2 regions of the Pseudomonas sp. NY11955 genome follow, and region 2 is predicted to be linked to the other one. Evidence: predicted binding sites of a transcription regulator. Region 2 holds the regulator's gene; the other holds the start of a gene.
The links. The regulator sigma-54, encoded in region 2, starts transcription at its own class of promoters, with help from an activator protein. The targets are predictions, from matches to a motif close to ANTGGCATNNANNTTGCTNT.
Positions count from the first base shown of each region.

Region 1: the regulator sigma-54 is predicted to act here: its motif matches at 7,405-7,424, upstream of flgB (flagellar basal body rod protein FlgB).

Region 1 covers NZ_JBLUPS010000015.1:46,058-57,026, reverse strand. Annotated here, with positions in the region: gene flgJ (flagellar assembly peptidoglycan hydrolase FlgJ) at 1-583, opposite strand, end outside; gene ACNFBR_RS23600 (flagellar basal body P-ring protein FlgI) at 595-1,704, opposite strand; gene flgH (flagellar basal body L-ring protein FlgH) at 1,717-2,412, opposite strand; gene flgG (flagellar basal-body rod protein FlgG) at 2,449-3,234, opposite strand; gene flgF (flagellar basal-body rod protein FlgF) at 3,282-4,022, opposite strand; gene ACNFBR_RS23580 (hypothetical protein) at 4,183-4,365, opposite strand; gene flgE (flagellar hook protein FlgE) at 4,437-5,759, opposite strand; gene flgD (flagellar hook assembly protein FlgD) at 5,788-6,489, opposite strand; gene flgC (flagellar basal body rod protein FlgC) at 6,502-6,945, opposite strand; gene flgB (flagellar basal body rod protein FlgB) at 6,948-7,358, opposite strand; gene cheR (protein-glutamate O-methyltransferase CheR) at 7,693-8,520, opposite strand; gene ACNFBR_RS23550 (chemotaxis protein CheV) at 8,570-9,499, opposite strand; gene flgA (flagellar basal body P-ring formation chaperone FlgA) at 9,576-10,328, shown strand; gene flgM (flagellar biosynthesis anti-sigma factor FlgM) at 10,493-10,807, shown strand; gene ACNFBR_RS23535 (flagella synthesis protein FlgN) at 10,857-10,969, shown strand, end outside.
Region 2 covers NZ_JBLUPS010000002.1:92,278-103,246, forward strand. Annotated here, with positions in the region: gene ptsN (PTS IIA-like nitrogen regulatory protein PtsN) at 1-200, opposite strand, end outside; gene hpf (ribosome hibernation-promoting factor, HPF/YfiA family) at 213-521, opposite strand; gene ACNFBR_RS03485 (RNA polymerase factor sigma-54) at 601-2,094, opposite strand; gene lptB (LPS export ABC transporter ATP-binding protein) at 2,270-2,995, opposite strand; gene lptA (lipopolysaccharide transport periplasmic protein LptA) at 2,996-3,520, opposite strand; gene lptC (LPS export ABC transporter periplasmic protein LptC) at 3,507-4,079, opposite strand; gene ACNFBR_RS03505 (KdsC family phosphatase) at 4,088-4,612, opposite strand; gene ACNFBR_RS03510 (KpsF/GutQ family sugar-phosphate isomerase) at 4,625-5,599, opposite strand; gene ACNFBR_RS03515 (ATP-binding cassette domain-containing protein) at 5,848-6,657, shown strand; gene mlaE (lipid asymmetry maintenance ABC transporter permease subunit MlaE) at 6,657-7,454, shown strand; gene mlaD (outer membrane lipid asymmetry maintenance protein MlaD) at 7,454-7,939, shown strand; gene ACNFBR_RS03530 (MlaC/ttg2D family ABC transporter substrate-binding protein) at 7,949-8,596, shown strand; gene ACNFBR_RS03535 (STAS domain-containing protein) at 8,593-8,895, shown strand; gene ACNFBR_RS03540 (BolA family protein) at 9,013-9,252, shown strand; gene murA (UDP-N-acetylglucosamine 1-carboxyvinyltransferase) at 9,276-10,541, shown strand; gene hisG (ATP phosphoribosyltransferase) at 10,633-10,969, shown strand, end outside.

The sequences.
Region 1 (10,969 bases), on a different contig from region 2:
AGGACTTGGCCACTTGCTGGCCGTCACGGGCCGGCACGGCGGCGCTATTGGCGGTGGCCGCCGATGGCACGATACCGGCCAGCAGGCGGTCGGTGAGCTTGCTCGGCAAGGCCAGGCGCCGCGAGTTGAGCGCGGCAACGTCGTTGCGGGTGGCGGACGCGCCCGTGGCATGCACCGGCTCCGCCACCTTGTTGCCCCACAATGCCGGGCCGCTGTTATCGACGCGTGGGAACGGGCTGGTGTTGACCGACGCACTGCGGCCTTTGGTCAACTGACGCACCAGCACGTCCTGCAGGCCGATACCGCCCCCTTCGCGGGACATGCTCACGGCCAGCTGCTGGTCGTACATGTCGCGGTACTGCTTGACCGTTTCGGTGTTCATCGGGTTGTCGTCGGCCAGCACGTCGCTGGCCTTGCGCGAGGCCTTGAGCATTTCGCTGATGAACAGCGACTCGAACTCCTGGGCCACCTTGCGCACGTTGGCTTCGCTGTCGCGGTCGCCGTGCTTGAGGGCGCTCAGACGGTTGAGGTCGGTGTAGGCACCACTGTCGGCACTGCCGGAAACCTGGCTTTTGATATTCATCCGCGCCGTCCTCAGATCACGATCAGGTCGGCCTGCAAGGCGCCGGCCTGTTTCAGGGCTTCGAGGATCGCCATCAGGTCGCCGGGCGCTGCGCCCACCTGGTTCACCGCGCGGACGATTTCATCCAGCGTGGTGCCCGGGCCGAACTTGAACATCGGCTTGGCTTCCTGCTCGGCATTGACCCGCGAGCGTGGCACCACGGCGGTCTGGCCATTGGAGAAGGCGCCTGGCTGGCTGACGATCGGGTCTTCGGTAATGGTCACGGTCAGGCTGCCGTGGGTGACCGCCGCCGGCGACACCTTGACGTTCTGGCCGATGACGATGGTGCCGGTACGCGAGTTGATGATGACCTTGGCCACTGCCTGGCCTGGATCGATTTCGAGGTTTTCGAGGATCGACAGGTAATCCACGCGCTGGCTGGGGTCCATCGGCGCACTGACCCGCACCGAACCACCGTCCACGGCCTGGGCCACGCCTGGGCCAAGCAGGTCGTTGACCTTGTCGACGATGCGCTTGGCGGTGGTGAAGTCGGGGCGATTGAGGTTCAGGGTCAGGGTATTGCCCTGGTTGAAACCGCTCGGCACTGCACGCTCGACACTGGCACCACCCGGAATTCGACCCGCCGACGGCACGTTGACGGTGATCTTCGAGCCGTCACGGCCCTCGGCGTCGAAGCCGCCCACCACCAGGTTGCCCTGGGCGATGGCGTAGACATTGCCGTCGATACCCTTGAGCGGGGTCATCAGCAGGCTGCCGCCGCGCAGGCTCTTCGAGTTGCCGATCGAGGAAACGGTAATGTCCACCACCTGGCCAGGCTTGGCGAAGGCCGGCAGGTCGGCATGCACCGACACCGCCGCCACGTTCTTCAACTGCACGTTACCGGAGCCGGCCGGCACCTTGATGCCGAACTGCGACAGCATGTTGTTGAAGGTTTGCAGGGTGAACGGCGTCTGGGTGGTCTGGTCACCCGTGCCGTTCAGGCCCACTACCAAGCCGTAACCGATCAACTGGTTGGAACGCACGCCAGAGATGCTGGCGATGTCCTTCAGGCGCTCGGCGTGGGCCGCGAAGGCACAGGACAGGAGCAGGGTTGCGGCAATCAGCTGCCTCAGGTTGAACATGGTCATCCGTACTCAGAAAGGCCAAAGCGGGCTGATGAAGAAGCGGTCCAGCCACCCGGGCTGGCTGGCGTCGGCGAACGAGCCGGTACCCGAATAGGTGATGCGCGCGTCGGCCACACGGGTGGACGGCACGGTGTTGTCGGTGGCGATGTCGTCGGCGCGCACCATGCCTGCGATGCGCACCAGCTCTTCGCCGGTGTTCAGGGTCAGCCACTTCTCGCCGCGCACGGCGATGATGCCGTTGGGCAGCACTTCGGCCACGGTCACGGTGATCGAACCGGTCAGGGTGTTGCCCTGGGTGGCCTTGCTGTCGCCTTTGGTGGCACGCTCGCCGTTGTAGCCGGCCTCCAGCGACAGATCGCCACCGCCGAACGGGTTGTTGGTGTTCGGCGTGCTGCCAAACAGCGAGGTCAAGCCGATGTCGGCCTTGCTGTTTTTCTGGATCTGCGAACCTGCGTTCTTGCTGGCCGAGGTTTTCTCGTTGAGGGTGATGGTGATGATGTCACCCACCCGGAACGCCTTGCGGTCGCTGTACAGGTTCTGCTCGAAACCGGCCTGGTAGATCGAGCCGTTGTTGGCCGCTGCCGGCAATGGGGTGCGCGGCAACACCGGCGCGTAGTACGGGTCGTTGGGCTTGGGCGTCGGTGCGACGCAACCTGCCAGCAACACCGCCCCCCCCAGGGCGAAAACGGACAACAGACGATTCATGACGCTTACCTCACGGGTGCAACGGAGTGGCTGGGCTTAGAGCTGCTGGGTAACGAACGACAGCATCTGGTCGGCGGTGGAAATGACCTTGGAGTTCATTTCGTAGGCACGCTGGGTGGTGATCATGTTCACCAGCTCTTCCACGGTGCTGACGTTGGAGTTTTCCAGGGTCTGCTGCTGGGTGGTGCCGAAACCGTTCAGGCCTGGGGTGCCGACTTGCGGCGCACCACTGGCGGCGGTTTCCAGGAACAGGTTGTCGCCGATCGCCTGCAGGCCAGCTGGGTTGATGAAGTCGGCGGTCTGGATGTTGCCGATCACCTGTGCGGCCGGGTTGCCGGCGGTGGTGATCGACACGGTACCGTCCTGGCCGACGGTGAAGGTCTGCGCGTCGTTCGGCACCACGATGGCAGGCTCCAGGGCATAGCCGTTGGCGGTGACGATCTGGCCGTCGGAGTTCAGGTGGAAGGTACCGTCACGGGTGTACGACACGGTGCCGTCCGGCTGCAGGATCTGGAAGAAACCACGGCCGTTGACCGCCATGTCCAGCGGGTTCTCGGTGGTTTGCAGGCTGCCGGCGACGAAGCTTTTCTGGGTGCCGACAATGCGCACACCGGTACCGACCTGCAGGCCCGAAGGCAGCTCGCTGTCCTGGGTCGATTGCGCGCCAGGCTGACGCTTGATCTGGTACAGCAGGTCGGCGAACTCGGCGCGATCACGTTTGAAGCCGGTGGTCGAGACGCTGGCCAGGTTGTTGGAAATGACCGTCAGGTTGGTGTCCTGGGCGGACAAGCCGGTTTTAGCGACCCAAAGAGCCGGAAGCATGTAAGTTCTCCTCGTGCGCCTGTTTTACGGCACCCGTTCAAAAGTGATTAGCCGATTTGCAAAACCCGAGCCATGGCTTCATCGCCTTCTTTGGCCGTGTTCATCATCTTGACGTGCAGTTCGAACTGGCGAGACAGCGCCAGCACCGAGGTCATTTCCTCGACAGCATTGACGTTGCTGCCTTCCAGGAAGCCAGCCACCACCCGCACGTTGACGTCGGCATCGGCCGGCTGGCCGGAGGTGGTGTGAATCAGACCGTCCAGGCCCTTGGTCAGGCCTTTGGTGTCCGGGTTGACCAGCTTGATGCGGTCGACCTCGGCCATCACCCGCGGGTCTTCACCCATGGAGCGGATGCTGATGGTGCCGTCGGCGCCCACTTCCACTTTCTGCTCGGGTGGAATGGCGATTGGGCCACCGTTGCCGATCACCGGCATGCCATTGCCGGCACGCAGCACGCCGAGGGCATCGATGTTCAGGCTGCCGGTGCGCACATAGGCTTCGCTGCCGTCCGGTGCCTGCACGGCGATGAAGCCTTTGCCGGTCACCGCCACGTCGAGGTCGCGGCCGGTTTCAACCAGCGGGCCTTCACTGAAGTCGGTGGCCGGGCGCTCGGTCATGGCGAAGGCGCGCGCCGGAAAGCTGTCACCGAACACCGGCATCGAACGGGCCTGCTCCAGGTCACGCTGAAAACCGTTGGTGGAAATGTTCGCCAGGTTGTTGGCGTGGGCCTTCTGCGCCAGCGCGTTCTGGCTGGCACCGGTCATGGCCACATAAAGCAACTTGTCCACAGTATCTCCTCTGCGCGTCGCTGCCGCGCTGTCACTGGGCAGGTTCGAAGCAATAATCGAACCAAGTCTGAAAGCGCCTGTTTACGGGGGTTTCAGCGTGACGAGGGGCAAAAAACGTCAGTTTGTCGGCGGATGTTTGCCGCCTGCGGCAAGGGCATGCTCAAAAGGTGCGGCAAGCGGCGTTGTTGTAGGGGCCGGAATGGCGCACCCAACCTTCGCCCGGGTTGCTGGCCGAGCACATGAAGCGGCCGGTGGCCAGGCTTTGCCATTGGTAGAACGGGGCGGGAGCGGCCGAGAGCGGCAAGGCCATGGCCAGAAGGGCTGTGAGCAGTAGCCGTTTCATCGGCGTGAACCTCAAAAATCTGGGGCCGCTTTGCGGCCCCAATTGCACAACACCCAATCAACCAACAACCATCAGGTCATCTGGATGATGGTCTGCATGATGGTGCTTTCGGTGGAAATGGTCTTGGCGTTGGCCTGGTAGTTGCTCTGCGCCTTGATCAGGTTGACCAGTTCACCGGTCAGGTCGACGTTGGAGTCTTCCAGCGCGCCACCGGTAATCTGGCCCAAGGTGCCGGTGTCTGGGGCGCCGATCACCGGCACGCCCGAAGCATAGGACTCTTTCCAGCTGGTGCCGCCAATCGGGGTCAGGCCCTGCAGGTTGGCAAAGTTGGCGATGGCCACCTGGCCGATCACCTTGTCCTGGCCGTTGGTGAAGTTGGCGAACATGTTGCCGCTTTCATCGATGGTCAGGCCCGACAGCTCACCGGTGGCAAAGCCATCCTGGCTCTTGGCGGTAGTGGCGGAGGCGGCGTTGTACTGGGTGGTGCCAAGCATGTCCAGGTTGACCCCGGCGACGTTGGCGGTAGCACCGTTGGCACCCCATACACCGGCAGCGTTCTTCTGCGCCGGGATCCAGTTGCCGAGGGTAAAGGTCTTGTTGGCCGCGATGGTCAGGCCACCGGTTACCGGGCCGGCGGTCATGGCAGCAGTATCCAGGGTGCCGTCAGACTTGAACGGCAGCTTGTTGGCCAGCGGCGTGGTCGAAGTCGGGTCCGCCGGGTTGCGGCCGTCGATGGTGGTGTACATGGTCCAGGAGTTGCTGGCAGCATCTTTCACGAAGTACTGGTTCAGCTGGTGCGCGTTACCCTGGCTGTCGTACACGTCGGTATTGAACGTGTAGTTGTAGGTGCCGGTGTTGGTCGGGTCGAACGGCGTCTGGGTCGGCGCGGTGGCGGTGGAGTTGAGGTTGACGTTCTCGGAGATGCGCCCAGTCGGGTTCGGCGTCAGGTTCGAGGTGTCGATCTGCAGGTTGGTCAGCACACCCTGGATGATCTTGCCGTTGGCGTCCACCGCATAACCTTGCAGGTTGGCGCCCGACGAGCTGACCACGTAGCCGTCCTTGTCGCTGTAGAAGGCACCGGCACGGGTGTAGATTTTCGAGCCGTTGTCGTTCATCACGAAGAAGCCGTTGCCATCGATGGCCATGTCCAGCGCCTGGCCGGTGCCATTGATGTTGCCTGGGGTGAACAGCTGCGACACGGCGGCCGTCTTCACACCTGTACCCACCACGTTCTTGCCGGCACTGGTGCCGCGAATGGAGTTGGAATACTGGTCGGCGAACTCCGCGCGCGACGACTTGAAGCCGGTGGTGGCGACGTTGGCAATGTTGTTGCCGGTAACGTTCAGGGCCTTGTTCGCTGCATAGAGGCCGCTAAGGCCGATATTGAAAGACATGTGTAACTCCTGTCGTTTTGCTCAGGCCCTAGATGCCGATGCTTTGGATTTTGGAAAGTGCGACACTGCCCAGCCCAGCCAGGTTGAGTGTCATCTCCGAACCGTTGGTACCCATGGTCACACTGGTCACCGAGGCTGGCAGGTTGGTGGTCATGGCCGTGGCCTTGCCATCGATCGAAGCGGTGGCCTTGAAGGTGTAGGTACCCGCAGCCGCTACTTCGCCGTCATCGTTCTTGCCATCCCAGGTGAAGTCGATCTTGCCGGCTTTCTGAGTGCCCAGGTCGAGGGTGCGTACCAGTTTGTCGTCCTTGTCGTAGATGCCCACCGAGGTGGAGGTGCTGGACGACGTCAGGTTGACCGTGCCTTTCATATCCTTGCTGGTGTCGACCACGGCCTTGTCGGTCTGGACAATCACATTGCGCCCGACCAGCGATGAAGCCTGCAGTGCTTGGGAGGATTGCAGCCCTGCCGCGATGTAGGTCACCGAATCATTGAGCGACTGCATGCTCTCGAGGCTGCTGAACTGTGCCAGCTGCGCCACGAACTCGCCGTTTTCCTGCGGGTCGAGCGGGTTCTGGTTCTTCATCTGGGTAACCAGCAACTGCAGGAAGGCATCCTTGCCCAGTGCGCTGCCGGCAGCGCCGGTGCTGCTGTCGTTCTTCGACGTCTGCTTCTGCAGCGAGGTCAGGTACGCACTGCTGACGTCAGAGGTGGAATTGGTAGTGGTCATGTCGGCTTCCTATCACTGCCCCAGGGTCAGGACTTTCTGCATCATGCTCTTGGCCGTGTTCATAAGCTCGGCGTTGGTCTGGAAGGCGCGGCTGGCAGAGATCATGTCAGCCATCTCTTCGACCACATTGACGTTCGGGTAGTAGACGTAGCCGTCCTTGTTCGCCGCTGGGTGGTTTGGCTCGTAGCGCGCCTCAAGGGTGCTCTGGTCTTCGACGATGCCTTTTACCTGCACGCCCTGCCCCGCTTCGCCCTGGTCTTCGAACAGCGACTGGCTGCTGCCGGCCTGTGCGTTCTGGAAGGTGGTGGCGAACACCGGATGGCGGGCGCGGTAGGTCTGGTCGATGCTCGAAGACACGGTCTCAGCGTTGGCGATGTTGGAGGCCACGGTGTTCAGGCGCGTGTTCTGCGCGCTCATGCCGCTACCGGCAATGTTGAAGACACTGGAAAGGGACATGGTCATTCTCCCCGCAGGGCGGAAACCAGCCCTTTGAATTTACTGTTGAGCAAGGTGAAGCTGGCCTGGAAGCCAATGGCGTTTTCGGTGTAGTTCGATTGCTCGATCTGCGCGTCCACGGTGTTCTGGTCGATCGACGGCTGCAGCGGCGTGCGGTACTTGAGGGTTTCATCCGCCATGGCCAGGCCATCGGCCTCGATGTGCCGGCTGTTGGTACGCTCAAGGCTGAAACGGCCGCCGCTCTGCTGCTTGTCGCTTTCAGCGGCGAGCACCGAGGCGAAGTCCATGTCACGTGCTTTGTAGTTGGGCGTATCGGCGTTGGCGATGTTGTTGGCCAGCACTTCGGCGCGCTGGGCGCGGAAGCCCAGGGCCTTTTCGTGAATACCAAGCGCCTTGTCGAAGCTGATGCTCATGTCGGGGAAACCTTCGGAGGTTGACCGGAATTTCGTTGAGCAAGGTGTAGCAAGGGCTGTGCCAACCCAGGAAAAGCCCACAGATACGGGGCTGCGATGCAAGGTGCTGTCAAGGTGATGCCAGAAAAGCGGCAAAGGCCTTCCGCCCTGAGCGGCGAAAGCGGCAATTGCCGGGCGGCAAAAGCGGCAAAACAAAAAATTGACGTCAAACCATCGAGACCACATAGACCGCTGTAGGAGCAGCCTTGTGCTGCGAAGAGGCCGGTGCAAGCACAGTTAATCTACTGTTTGCTCACCGGCCTCTTCGCAGCACAAGGCTGCTCCTACAAAGGCCCTATTTGGCCTGGTAGATGATGCCCGGGCTGCACTGCACCATCTGGTAATGGTCCGGCAAGCCGTTCAGCGCTTCCGAGGCGCCGAGGAACAGGTAGCCACCCGGCTTCAGGGTGCTGTGAATGCGCAGCAAGATGTCCCGCTTCACCTGCGCCGAGAAGTAGATCAGCACGTTGCGGCAGAACACGATGTCGAACTTGCCCAGGCTGGCATAGCTGTCCAGCAGGTTGAACGAGCGGAACTCGACGCGGCTGCGAATTGCCGGCTTGACCGCCCAACGCCCCGGCCCCTTGGGGTCGAAATAACGCTGCAGGCGCTCCTGGGACAAACCACGGGCGATCGCCAGGCTGTCGTACTCACCGGTCTTGCAGTTGTTCAACATAGTGCCCGACAGGTCGGTGGCAACGATCTGCGCGCCCATCTTCAGCTGGCCGAGGTTGCTGCGCTCGAACTCGTCGATGGCCATGGAGATGGAGTACGGCTCCTGCCCCGACGAACAGGCCGCCGACCACATGCGCAGGCGCTGGCCGGGGTTGTTGCGGATGAACTCGGGGATGACCTTGTTCTTCAGCACCTCGAACGGGTAGGTATCGCGAAACCACAGGGTCTCGTTGGTGGTCATGGCATCGACCACCTGCTCGCGCAAACCGCCGCGCGGCTGGGCCTGGATGCGCTGCACCAGCTCACCCAGGCTCTTGATGCCCTGTTGCTCCATCAGCTTGTTGAGACGGCTGGAAACCAGGTACTGCTTATTCTCGCCCAACAGGATGCCACAGGCTTTCTCCAGGAAGACCCGGAACTGTTCGAAATCCAAATTACCCGTAGACACTACTGCCGCCTCTTTTCAATCACTGGTGCCGGGGCACGCCCCGGCTGCTTCATTGCGCTGCCTTGATCCGGTCGACCACCCGCTGGGCCAGGTCGTCCGGCTTGAACTTGGCCAGGAAGTCATCGGCGCCGACCTTCTTGACCATTGCCTGGTTGAACACCCCGGAAAGCGAAGTATGCAGGCAGATGTGCAATTTTTGCATACGCGGGTCGCTGCGGATCTCCGCCGTGAGCGTGTAGCCGTCCATTTCCGGCATTTCAATGTCCGAGATCATCATCAAGAACTCTTCTTCCGGCTTTTTGCCCTCGTCCACCAGCTGGCGCAGGTAGTTCAGGGCCTGGCGGCCATCGTTGAGCGCCACCACTTCGACACCTACGGTCTGCAGGCAACGGCTGACCTGCTTGCGCGCCACCGACGAGTCGTCGACGGTCAGCACCCGCATCAGCACGGCCTTGTCCTGCACCTCGGCATCGATCACCCCGGCCGATACCGACTCGGACGACGGCGACACTTCGGCCAGCACCTTTTCCACGTCGATGATCTCGACCATGCGGTTGTCCACCCGGGTGACCGCGGTCAGGTAGTGGTCACGGCCGGTACCCTTGGGTGGCGGATGGATTTCTTCCCAGTTCATGTTGACGATGCGCTCCACCGAATGCACCAGGAAGCCCTGGGTCTTGGTGTTGTACTCGGTGATGATCACGAAGCTATTGCGCGTGTCTTCCTGCAGCGGTCGCAACCCGGTCGCCATCGACAAGTCGAGGATCGGGATGGTCGCCCCGCGAATATTGGCAACGCCACGCACCACCGGGTGCGCCTTGGGCAGCAGGGTCAGTGCAGGGCATTGCAGCACTTCCCTGACCTTGAATACGTTGATGCCGTAAAGCTGTTCGCCATTGAGGCGGAACAGCAGCAATTCCAGGCGATTCTGCCCCACCAGCTGCGTGCGCTGGTTGACCGAATCCATAACACCCGCCATGCCAGACTCCTTCTATTTCAGCCTTTCGTTGCAACTCAGGTAGCGAGTCGGCACGGGCTTTGCTTTTTTGAGCGTCATGCACACGAAAACGACATTTTTCCGACGATTGACGCGCCTGCTGACTGGCTCGCTGGCCACGCTGTGCCTGCTGGTGCCCGGCGTTCGCACGGTAGCGGACGCGTTTACCTTGCCTGAACAGCTTATCGGTGTCACCCAAGGGTTTCTTGAATTCACCGTCGAAGATTACCTGGCCACCACCCAGACCGCCGGCCGCTATGAAATCCAGGTCAACCCGCTGGACCCGCGTCTGCGCATGCCGCTGTGCAGCCAGCAGCTGGACGCCTCGCTGGAAAGCCCCGCCCAGCCGCTGGGCCGGGTGACGGTGCGGGTGCGCTGTGACGGCGCGGCGCCGTGGACGGTGTTTGTCCCCGCCACCGTGCGGCTGTTCCGCGACGTGGTGGTGGTAACCCGCCCGCTCAAACGCGACAACACGGTAGGCGAAGGTGACGTGGCCCTGCGCGAGCGGGATGTCGGCACCTTGGGCCAGGGCTTTCTGACCGAGCTGGATCAGGCGGTGGGCATGAAGATGCTGCGACCCACGGTGATCGACCAGGTGCTCACCCCACAACACCTGGAACAGGCCGAGGTGGTACGCAAGGGTGACCAGGTGGTGATCATTGCCCGCAGTGGCAGCCTGAGCGTGCGCATGCCGGGCGAAGCCCTGAGCAAGGGCGGCCTGAGCGAGCAGATACGGGTGCGCAACCTCAATTCCAAACGGGTGGTCAAGGCCAGGGTGACCGGCCCCGGCCAAGTCGAGGTCAGTATGTAGGCCAGCCACCAGATTGCGCTGGCAGAGAGGAACCGCTTTTCCTAAACTGTGTCAGAAAACGGGTTCGCGAGCTTGCTGACAGGCGGCAATGCATTTGTGCCTAAAGTTTCTATCGGGTTGGCCGAAAACAAGGCAAGCGTCCAAATACCCAGAGGTTTCTGATCATGGTCATCGACTTCAGTCGTGTGAATAACTCTCCGTCCGTCACGGGCGGCGTGCGCGGCAACAGCGCGCCCGGTAGCGCCGAAAAACCGGCAGCCAGCCAGGAAGCGGCAAGTGCCACCAGCACCAGCGGAGAAGCGGTACACCTCAGCCAAGAGGCACAGCAGTTGCAGAAGATCAGCGACAAGCTGCGCGACGAGCCGGTGGTCAACAGCGCCCGTGTGGCCCAGTTGAAACAGGCGATCGCCGACGGCAGCTACCAGGTCGATGCCGGCCGGGTCGCCAGCAAACTGCTCGATTTCGAAGCCCAGCGCTGACCGTACGGCGCGCTGACTTCACGGACGCTAGAAAAGCCAAGAGTTAGCCATGCACGACACCACCTTGCTGCAATTGATCGAAGATGACATTGCCCCGATGCAGGAACTGCTCGACCTTCTGCACAAGGAGGCGATCGCCCTGCATGGCCGCGACATGCCGTT
Region 2 (10,969 bases):
GGGATGGCGATGCCATTGCCGAAGCCGGTGGAACCGAGTTTTTCCCGAGCGACCAGCTTTTCGAAGACGTCTTGCATCTCCAGTTCTGGCACTTGTTCGGCGATGACGGTGGCGACCTTTTCCAGGGCGCGCTTCTTACTGCCGCCCGGCACGTTCACGAGGGAACGGCCGGGGGTCAGGATGGTTTCAAGTCGGATCATGGATGAGGGGGATCAGCGGGCAGCTGCACCTTGCAGCAGGCTTTGCTGTTTTTCCTTGTGTTTTTTCAGTTGGCGGTCGAGCTTGTCGGCCAAGGCGTCGATCGCTGCATACATGTCTTCGTGTTCGGCGTTGGCTACCACTTCGCCGCCAGGAATCTGCAGGGTCGCCTCGACCTTCTGCTGCAGCTTCTCGACTTTCATGATGACCTGCACGTTGGTGATCTTGTCGAAGTGACTTTCCACGCGAGCGAGCTTTTCAAGCACATAATCGCGAAGTGGCTGGGTGACTTCTACATGCTGTCCACTGATATTGACTTGCATACAGCTTCTCCTTTGTTGCCCGTGCATAAAGAGGCAGATCTTGCACCTGCCCCACAAACGCTGTGGCACATCTCAGGGGCTACATCAGTCGCTTGCGCTCGCTCGACGGTGCGATGCCGAGGGACTCGCGGTACTTGGCGACGGTGCGACGGGCTACCTGGATGCCTTGTGCCTCCAGTAAACCAGCGATCTTGCTGTCACTCAATGGCTTTTTCTGATTTTCCGCCGCAACCAGTTTCTTGATGATCGCGCGGATCGCCGTGGACGAGCATTCTCCGCCTTCGGAGGTGCTGACGTGGCTGGAGAAAAAGTATTTCAGTTCGTAGATGCCACGCGGTGTGTGCATGTATTTCTGCGTGGTAACCCGGGAAATGGTCGACTCGTGCATGCCCACCGCTTCGGCGATGTCATGCAGCACCAACGGCTTCATCGCTTCGTCGCCGTGGTCGAGGAAGCCGCGCTGGTGCTCGACGATCTGCGTGGCAACCTTCATCAGGGTTTCGTTGCGGCTTTGCAGGCTCTTGATGAACCAGCGCGCTTCCTGCAGTTGGTTGCGCATGAAGGTGTTGTCGGCGCTGGTGTCGGCGCGGCGCACGAAGCCCGCGTACTGTGGGTTGACGCGCAGGCGTGGGATGGCTTCCTGGTTCAGCTCTACCAGCCAACGCTCGCTGTCCTTGCGCACGATCACGTCAGGCACCACGTACTCGGGTTCGCTGGACTCGATCTGCGAACCGGGGCGCGGGTTGAGGCTTTGCACCAGCTCGATGACCTGGCGCAGCTCGTCTTCCTTGATTTTCATGCGCCGCATCAGCTGGCTGTAGTCGCGGCTGCCGAGCAGGTCGATGAAATCGGTGACCAAGCGCTTGGCTTCGGTCATCCACGGGGTATTGGCGGGTAACTGGCGCAGTTGCAGCAGCAGGCATTCGCCCAGGTTGCGAGCGCCTACGCCTGCGGGCTCGAACTGCTGGATACGGTGCAGTACCGCTTCGACTTCGTCCAGCTCGATATCCAGCTCCGGGTCGAAGCCCGCGCAGATTTCTTCGAGGGTGTCTTCCAGGTAGCCCTGGCCGTTGATGCTGTCGATCAGGGTGACGGCGATCAGGCGGTCGGTATCGGACATCGGCGCCAGGTTCAGCTGCCACAACAGGTGGCTTTGCAGGCTCTCGCCGGCCGATGTGCGGGTGGTGAAGTCCCACTCGTCGTCATCGTTGCTCGGCAGGCTGCTGGCGCTGGTCTGGTAGATGTCTTCCCAGGCGGTATCGACCGGGAGCTCGTTGGGGATGCGCTCGCTCCACTCGCCATCTTCCAGGTTGTCGGCACTGACCGTGCTTTCCTGGAAGCTGTTGTCCTGTACTTCGGCGGCCGGCTTGTTCTCGGCGTTGTCCGCCATCGGGTCGCTGTTGTCGAAGTCGTCGCCGTCTTCCTGACGTTCGAGCATCGGGTTCGATTCCAGCGCTTCCTGGATTTCCTGTTGGAGGTCCAGGGTGGAAAGCTGGAGCAGACGGATGGCCTGTTGCAACTGCGGTGTCATCGTCAGTTGCTGGCCCATTTTTAGGACGAGCGATGGTTTCATGGCAGGGGCTTAATACCTTGTTCGCCGGCGCGCATGCGCCATCCACTACACGAGGGCGCCGAGGCGCCAGATCAAGCAAGTTTTATGCCTTAAATTGTAGCGTTTGCCTAGAGTACCGTAACAACTTTACCCGCAGTTTCAGGGCTATTTGCCAGTACTCTAGACGCGTCTAGGGTCAGAGGCGGAACTCGTGGCCCAGGTACACCTCTTTGACCAGGTCGTTGGCCAGGATGGTTTCGGCGTCGCCTTCGGCGATCAACCGGCCATCGTTGACGATATAGGCGGTTTCGCAGATATCCAGGGTCTCACGCACGTTGTGGTCGGTGATCAGTACACCGATACCTTTGGCCTTGAGGTGGTGGATGATCTGCTTGATGTCGCCGACCGAAATCGGGTCGACACCCGCGAACGGTTCGTCCAGCAGGATGAACTTGGGTGCGGTCGCCAGGGCGCGGGCAATCTCGACGCGGCGGCGTTCACCGCCGGACAGGCTCATGCCGAGGTTGTCGCGGATGTGGCTGATGTGGAATTCCTGCAGCAGGCTTTCCAGCTCCTTGCGGCGGCCTTCGCGGTCGAGGTCCTTGCGGGTCTCGAGGATGGCCATGATGTTGTCGGCTACCGACAGCTTGCGGAAGATCGAGGCTTCCTGCGGCAGGTAGCCGATACCGGCGCGAGCACGGCCGTGCATGGGCTGGTGGCTGACATCGAGGTTGTCGATCAGTACCCGGCCCTGTTCGGCCTGGACCAGCCCGACAATCATGTAGAAGCAGGTGGTCTTGCCGGCGCCGTTGGGGCCGAGCAGGCCGACGATCTGGCCGCTGTCGATCGACAGGCTGACATCACGTACCACCTGCCGGCCCTTGTAGCTCTTGGCCAGGTGCTGGGCTTTGAGGGTTGCCATTTACTCGGCCTTCTTCTTGGGCTGGATCACCATGTCGATACGCTGACGCGGTGTAGTCACGTTGCCACCGCGACCGGCGGTCGCCACCTGGGTCTGGGTGTTGTAGACGATCTTCTCGCCTTCGGTGGTGTTGCCTTCGTTCTCGACCTTGGCCCGATCGGTGAGGATCACCAGGTCTTTCTGCGACTGGTACTGGATGGTCACGCCCCAGCCTTTCATCTTGTCCGGCTTGGCCGCGCTCTGCTGCTGCTCGAAGTAGGCCAGGTTGCCCACCGAGGTCACCACGTCGATATCGCCGGAAGCGGAGCGGGTGATGGTCACGGTGTTGCCTTTGATCATCATCGAACCCTGGGTGATGATCACGTCGCCGGTGTAGGTGGCCACGCCTTGCTTGTCATCCAGGTGGGCGTTGTCGGCCTGGATGCGGATAGGCTGGTCACGGTCATTCGGCAGGGCGAGGGCGCTCGCGCTTCCCAGTGCTGCGCTCAGGCTGAGCAAAAGGGGGAGGGTTTTAACGAGCCTCATACTGTCCTCTTACGTTAGAGAGCAAGTCCATCTTGCCTTCTTTCAAATACGCTTTCATTCCTTTGCCCGTAGTCGTGCCACCGGCGCCGTCGATTCTAACGGCTTGCTCGGTCTGCGCATATTGCTTCTGCGGGAACACGGTCATGCGTGAGCTGGTGATGATGGTTTCACGCTGCTTTTCGTCGGTGCGGGCAACCCGTACCTTGTCGATCAGTTCGACCTCGGTGCCGTCCGGGTTGACCTCGGCGCGGGTACTCTGCACATGCCATGGGTATTCGGTGCCGCGGTACATGTGCAGATCCGGCGTGGTCAGCAGGGTGATTTCGCTGGCCTTGAGGTGCTCGACCTTGTCGGCGGTCATTTCGTATTGCAGCTTGCCGTCGGGCAGGAACTGCACGCTGTGGGCGTTGATCGCGTAGTAGTCGATGGCGCTTTCGTCGACTTGGGCCACCGGCTTGTCGAGGAAGCTTTCCGGGCTGACATTCCAGTAGCCAATGGCTACCAACAGGGCGGCGATCGCCCCGAGCAGCACAATGTTTCGGGCTTTCTTGCTGAACATGGGCAGCCTTACAGGTAGTTGGCGTTGGCAGCGTCCAGGGTGCCCTGGGCCTGCATGATCAGTTCGCAGAATTCACGGGCCGCGCCTTCGCCACCACGTGCCTGGGTCACGCCGTGGGCGTGCTCGCGTACGAAGGGTGCGGCGTTGGCTACAGCCATGCCCAGCGCTACCCGGCGAATCACCGGCAGGTCGGGCAGGTCGTCCCCCAGGTAGGCTACTTGATCATAGCTTAGGCCCAGTTCGGCGAGCAGGCCGTCAAGCACAACCAATTTATCCTCGCGGCCTTGGTACAGGTGGGGGATGCCGAGGTTCTTCGCCCGGCGTTCGACCACCGGGGTCTTGCGGCCGCTGATGATGGCGGTGGTGACGCCCGAGTTCATCAGCATCTTGATGCCCTGGCCGTCGAGGGTATTGAAGGTCTTGAACTCGCTGCCGTCCTCGAGGAAGTACAGGCGCCCGTCGGTGAGCACGCCGTCCACGTCGAAAACTGCCAGCTTGATGCCTTTGCCGCGTTGCATGAGGTCCTGGTTCATTCCATCGCTCCTTTACATTACGCCGGCGCGCAGCAGGTCATGCATGTTCAGGGCGCCGGTCGGGCGGTCCTCGCGGTCCACCACCACCAGGGCGCCGATCTTGTGGTCTTCCATGATCTTCAGGGCTTCGGCGGCGAGCATTTCGGCGCGCGCGGTCTTGCCATGAACGGTCATGACCTGCTCGATCAGGGTGGTGTGCACATCGATGTTGCGGTCCAGGCTGCGGCGCAGGTCACCGTCGGTGAAGATACCGGCCAGTTTGCCATCGGCCTCGACGATCACGGTCATGCCCAAACCTTTGCGGGACATTTCCAGCAGCGCATCTTTGAGCAAGGTGCCGCGTGGCACCTGGGGCAGCTCTTCGCCGCTGTGCATCACGTTCTCCACCTTCAGCAGCAGGCGACGGCCCAGTGCGCCACCTGGGTGCGAGAAGGCGAAATCTTCGGCGGTGAAGCCGCGGGCTTCGAGCAGGGCGATGGCCAGCGCGTCGCCCAGTACCAGCGATGCCGTGGTGGAAGAGGTGGGCGCCAGGTTCAGCGGGCAGGCCTCTTGCTCGACACGGGCGTCGAGGTTGACCTCGGCGGCCTGGGCCAGCGGCGAGTCGGGGTTGCCGGTCAGGCTGATCAGCTTGATGCCCAGGCGTTTGATAAGCGGCAGCAGGGTGACGATTTCGGCGGTGCTGCCAGAATTCGACAGGGCAAGGATGACATCGTCGCGGGTGATCATGCCCATGTCGCCATGGCTGGCTTCGGCGGGATGGACGAAAAATGCCGGGGTGCCGGTGCTGGCCAGGGTCGCGGCGATCTTGTTGCCGATGTGCCCGGACTTGCCCATGCCGACCACGACGACCCGGCCCTTGCTGGCCAGGATCAGTTCGCAGGCCTTGACGAAATTGTCGTCGATGCGCGCCAGCAGGGCCTCTACGGCCTCGAGTTCCAGGCGCAGGGTGCGTTGGGCGGATTGGATCAGCTCGCTGGATTGGCTCATGTCGAAAAAGCAATGCCTGATGAAAAGGCCGCGATTATACGCGCAATGAAGAAAACCCTCACCCCTTCGATTGCTGTAGCGAATGTCATCAAAGCCTGTCGCGGGGCTGAACGACTGCTTGCCTGGCCTTGGGGCGGCGCTGTGAGCGGTGCTATAGTTCGCCGCTATTCGGCCTGCCAGGGGTGCGTGTGCCTTCCTGATGGAGGCCGGCGTCCATTAGGACGAGGCTGCACTAGCAAGGAGTCTAGATGAGTGTGGATAGCGCCTACGCGGTCGAGTTGAAGGGGGTTACCTTCAAACGCGGTTCGCGCAGCATTTTCAGCAACGTCGACATCCGCATCCCGCGCGGCAAGGTCACCGGCATCATGGGGCCATCGGGTTGCGGCAAGACCACGTTGCTCCGCCTGATGGGCGCGCAACTGCGCCCGTCCAGCGGTGAGGTATGGGTTGCCGGGCAGAACCTGCCGACGCTGTCGCGCAGCGACCTGTTCGACGCCCGCAAGCAGATGGGCGTGCTGTTCCAGAGCGGCGCGCTGTTCACCGACCTCGACGTGTTCGAGAACGTCGCGTTCCCGCTGCGCGTGCATACCCAGCTGTCGGACGAAATGATCCGTGACATCGTGTTGATGAAGCTGCAGGCCGTGGGCCTGCGCGGCGCCATCGACCTGATGCCCGACGAGCTCTCCGGTGGCATGAAGCGCCGGGTGGCGCTGGCCCGGGCGATCGCCCTGGACCCACAGATCCTCATGTACGACGAACCGTTCGTCGGCCAGGACCCGATTGCCATGGGGGTGCTGGTGCGCCTGATCCGCTTGCTCAACGATGCCCTGGGCATCACCAGCATCGTGGTGTCCCATGACCTGGCGGAAACCGCCAGCATCGCCGATTACATCTACGTGGTCGGTGATGGCCAGGTGCTGGGCCAGGGCACGCCCGATGAGCTGATGGGCTCGGACAACCCACGGATTCGCCAGTTCATGAAAGGCGACCCGGACGGCCCGGTACCCTTCCACTTTCCCGCGCCTGACTACCGCGCCGACCTGCTGGGGGCGCGTTGATGCGCAGAAAATCCTTACTCGAACGTGTCCGCCTGCTGGGCCGTTCGGCAATCGACGTGTTGGCCGTGCTCGGGCGTTCGTGCCTGTTCCTGTTCCATGCGCTGGTCGGTCGTGGCGGCATTGGCGGTGGCTTCCAGCTGCTGACCAAGCAGCTGTACTCGGTGGGCGTGCTGTCGCTGGCGATCGTCGTCGTCTCCGGGGTGTTCATCGGCATGGTGCTGGCGCTGCAGGGCTACAGCATCCTGACCAAGTACGGCTCGGAGCAGGCGGTAGGGCAGATGGTCGCCCTGACCCTGCTGCGTGAGCTTGGTCCGGTGGTGACGGCGTTGCTGTTCGCCGGTCGTGCCGGCTCCGCGCTGACCGCCGAAATCGGCAACATGAAGTCCACCGAGCAGTTGTCGAGCCTGGAAATGATCGGCGTCGACCCGCTCAAGTACATCGTGGCGCCGCGCCTGTGGGCCGGTTTCATCTCGCTGCCGCTGCTGGCGCTGATCTTCAGTGTGGTCGGTATCTGGGGTGGCTCGTGGGTGGCCGTGGACTGGCTGGGTGTCTACGAAGGCTCGTTCTGGGCCAACATGCAGAACAGCGTTTCTTTCACTGACGACGTGCTCAACGGGCTGGTCAAGAGCCTGGTGTTCGCCTTCGTCACAACCTGGATCGCCGTTTTCCAGGGGTACGACTGTGAGCCCACTTCAGAAGGGATCAGCCGTGCCACCACCAAGACCGTGGTCTACGCCTCGTTGGCAGTGCTGGGTCTGGACTTTATTCTGACCGCCTTGATGTTTGGAGATTTCTGATGCAAAACCGCACCCTGGAAATCGGTGTCGGCCTGTTCCTCCTGGCCGGGATCCTGGCGCTGCTGCTGCTGGCCCTGCGTGTCAGCGGGCTGTCGGCCAGCCCGAGCAGCGATACCTATAAAGTTTATGCCTACTTCGACAATATCGCCGGTTTGACGGTCAGAGCTAAAGTGACAATGGCCGGTGTCACCATCGGCAAGGTCACCGCCATCGATCTGGACCGTGATTCCTACACCGGTCGGGTGACGCTGCAGTTGGACAAGTCGGTAGACAACCTGCCGACCGACTCCACTGCCTCGATCCTGACTGCGGGCCTGCTTGGCGAGAAGTACATCGGCATCAGCGTGGGTGGCGAAGACCAGGTGCTCAAGGATGGCGCGACCATCCATGACACCCAGTCGGCACTGGTGCTGGAAGATCTGATTGGCAAGTTCCTGCTCAACTCCGTTGGCAAGGAACCGAAAGAAGCGCAACCGGCTAATTAAGGAGTTTCCATGATTTCGATCCTGCAACGTGGCCTGCTGGTCCTGCTGGCGGCCTTCCCCCTGCTGACCGTGGCCGCGCAGACACCGCACGACGTGGTTCAGGGCACCACCAACGAACTGCTCGGCGACCTGAAGGCCAACAAGGAACAGTACAAGTCCAACCCCAACGCGTTCTATGATTCGCTCAACCGCATCCTCGGGCCGGTGGTGGACGCCGACGGTATTTCTCGCAGCATCATGACCGTCAAGTACTCGCGCAAGGCCACCCCGGAGCAGATGCAGCGCTTCCAGGAAAACTTCAAACGCAGCCTGATGCAGTTCTATGGCAATGCCCTGCTCGAGTACAACAACCAGGGTATCGTCGTCGACCCGGCCAAGGCCGATGACGGCAAGCGCGCCAGCGTCGGCATGAAGGTCACCGGCAACAACGGTGCTGTCTACCCGGTGCAGTACACCCTGGAGAACATCGGCGGCGAGTGGAAGGTGCGTAACGTGATCGTCAACGGCATCAACATCGGCAAGCTGTTCCGTGACCAGTTCGCCGACGCCATGCAGCGCAACGGCAACGACCTGGACAAGACCATCGACGGCTGGGCCGGCGAAGTGGCCAAGGCCAAGCAGGCTGCCGACAACTCGCCAGAGAAGACCGTCAAATGAGTGAGGCCGCTGTAAGCATGGCCGAGCCGGGCGTACTGCGCCTGGCCGGTGTGCTGGACTACCGCAGCGGCCCGGCCTTGCGCAAGCAGGGCAAGGCGCTGATCGATGGTTCTCGCGAGCCGCGCCTGGTGCTTGACTGCTCGGCGGTCGAGAAGTCGTCGAGTGTCGGCTTGTCGCTGCTGCTTGCGTACATGCGCGATGGCCAGGCCACCGGCAAGGTGTGCGAGGTGCGTGGCATGCCCGACGACATGCGGGAAATTGCCGAGGTCTATGACCTCGATGAAGTGCTGGCAACCTGATGGCCCGGCACGGATGATGGCCCCTCGGTCAGCGAAGCCTTCGTTGGGCTTCGCAGGCGAGGGGCTTTTTTGTATGATGGCCGACCCGTGCGCATCGGGCGCCGATTGAGGTTGAGCATGCAGGCCGTAGAAGTTAAAAGCTTCCTTGAAGAGAAATTGCCGGGTTCCCGGGTCGAAGTTGAAGGCGAAGGCTGCAACTTCCAGTTGAACGTGATCAGCGACGAGTTGGCTGGCCTGAGCCCGGTCAAACGCCAGCAGGCGATCTATGCTCACCTGAATCCGTGGATCGCCAATGGCAGCATCCATGCGGTAACCATGAAATTTTTCAGCAGCGCAGCCTGGGCTGAGCGCACCTGAGCCAACTTGGCGGCGAGATTCCAATGGACAAACTGATTATTACTGGCGGCGCTCGCCTTGACGGCGAGATCCGCATTTCGGGCGCGAAAAACGCAGCCCTGCCAATTCTGGCGGCGACCCTGCTGGCCGACGGCCCGGTCACCGTGGGCAACCTGCCGCACCTGCACGACATCACCACCATGATCGAGCTGTTCGGCCGCATGGGCATTGAGCCGGTGATCGACGAAAAGCTGGCGGTGGAGATCGACCCTCGCACCATCAAGACCCTGGTCGCGCCTTACGAGCTGGTCAAGACCATGCGCGCCTCGATCCTGGTGCTGGGCCCGATGGTCGCCCGTTTCGGCGAAGCCGAAGTGGCCTTGCCTGGCGGTTGCGCCATTGGCTCGCGCCCGGTCGACCTGCACATCCGTGGCCTTGAAGCCATGGGTGCGAAGATCGAAGTCGAAGGTGGCTACATCAAGGCCAAGGCGCCGGAAGGTGGCCTGCGTGGCGCGCACTTCTTCTTCGACACCGTCAGCGTGACCGGTACCGAGAACATCATGATGGCTGCTGCCCTGGCCAAGGGCCGCAGCGTGCTGCAGAACGCCGCACGTGAGCCTGAAGTGGTCGACCTGGCCAACTTCATCAACGCCATGGGCGGCAAAGTCGAGGGCGCGGGCACCGACACCATCACCATCGATGGCGTGGAGCGTCTGCACTCGGCCAACTACCGCGTGATGCCGGACCGCATCGAGACCGGTACCTACCTGGTCGCTGCTGCCGTGACCGGTGGCCGCGTCAAGGTCAAGGACACCGACCCGACCATCCTTGAAGCCGTACTGGAAAAGCTCAAGGAAGCCGGCGCCGACATCAACACCGGCGAAGACTGGATCGAGCTGGACATGCACGGCAAGCGGCCGAAAGCCGTCAACCTGCGTACCGCTCCGTACCCGGCGTTCCCGACCGACATGCAGGCGCAGTTCATCTCGCTGAACGCCATTGCCGAAGGCACTGGCGCAGTGATCGAGACCATCTTCGAAAACCGCTTCATGCACGTTTACGAAATGCACCGCATGGGCGCGCAGATCCAGGTCGAAGGCAACACCGCCATCGTCACCGGCGTCAAGGCGTTGAAAGGCGCGCCGGTCATGGCCACCGACCTGCGAGCTTCCGCCAGCCTGGTGTTGTCGGCACTGGTTGCCGAAGGCGATACGCTGATCGATCGCATCTACCACATCGACCGTGGTTACGAGTGCATCGAAGAAAAACTGCAGATGCTCGGCGCGAAAATCCGCCGCGTACCGGGCTAATAGCCCGCTGGTGCAAGGACGCACCTTTCGAATTGAATGCGGCCAGGTCGATGACCTGGCCGGCAGCAGCCGCTTAAGGACCGACGTTCCAATGTTGACCATCGCGCTTTCCAAAGGCCGTATTCTCGACGATACCCTGCCGTTGCTGGCCGAGGCCGGTATCGTGCCGACCGAGAACCCGGACAAGAGCCGCAAATTGATCATCCCCACCACGCAGGACGATGTACGCCTGCTGATCGTGCGTGCCACCGATGTGCCGACCTATGTCGAGCATGGCGCCGCCGACCTGGGCGTGGCCGGCAAGGACGTGCTGATGGAGTACGGCGGCCAGGGCCTGTACGAGCCCCTGGACCTGCAGATTGCCCAGTGCAAGCTGATGACCGCTGGTGCGGTCGGCGCACCCGAGCCCAAGGGCCGTCTGCGCGTGG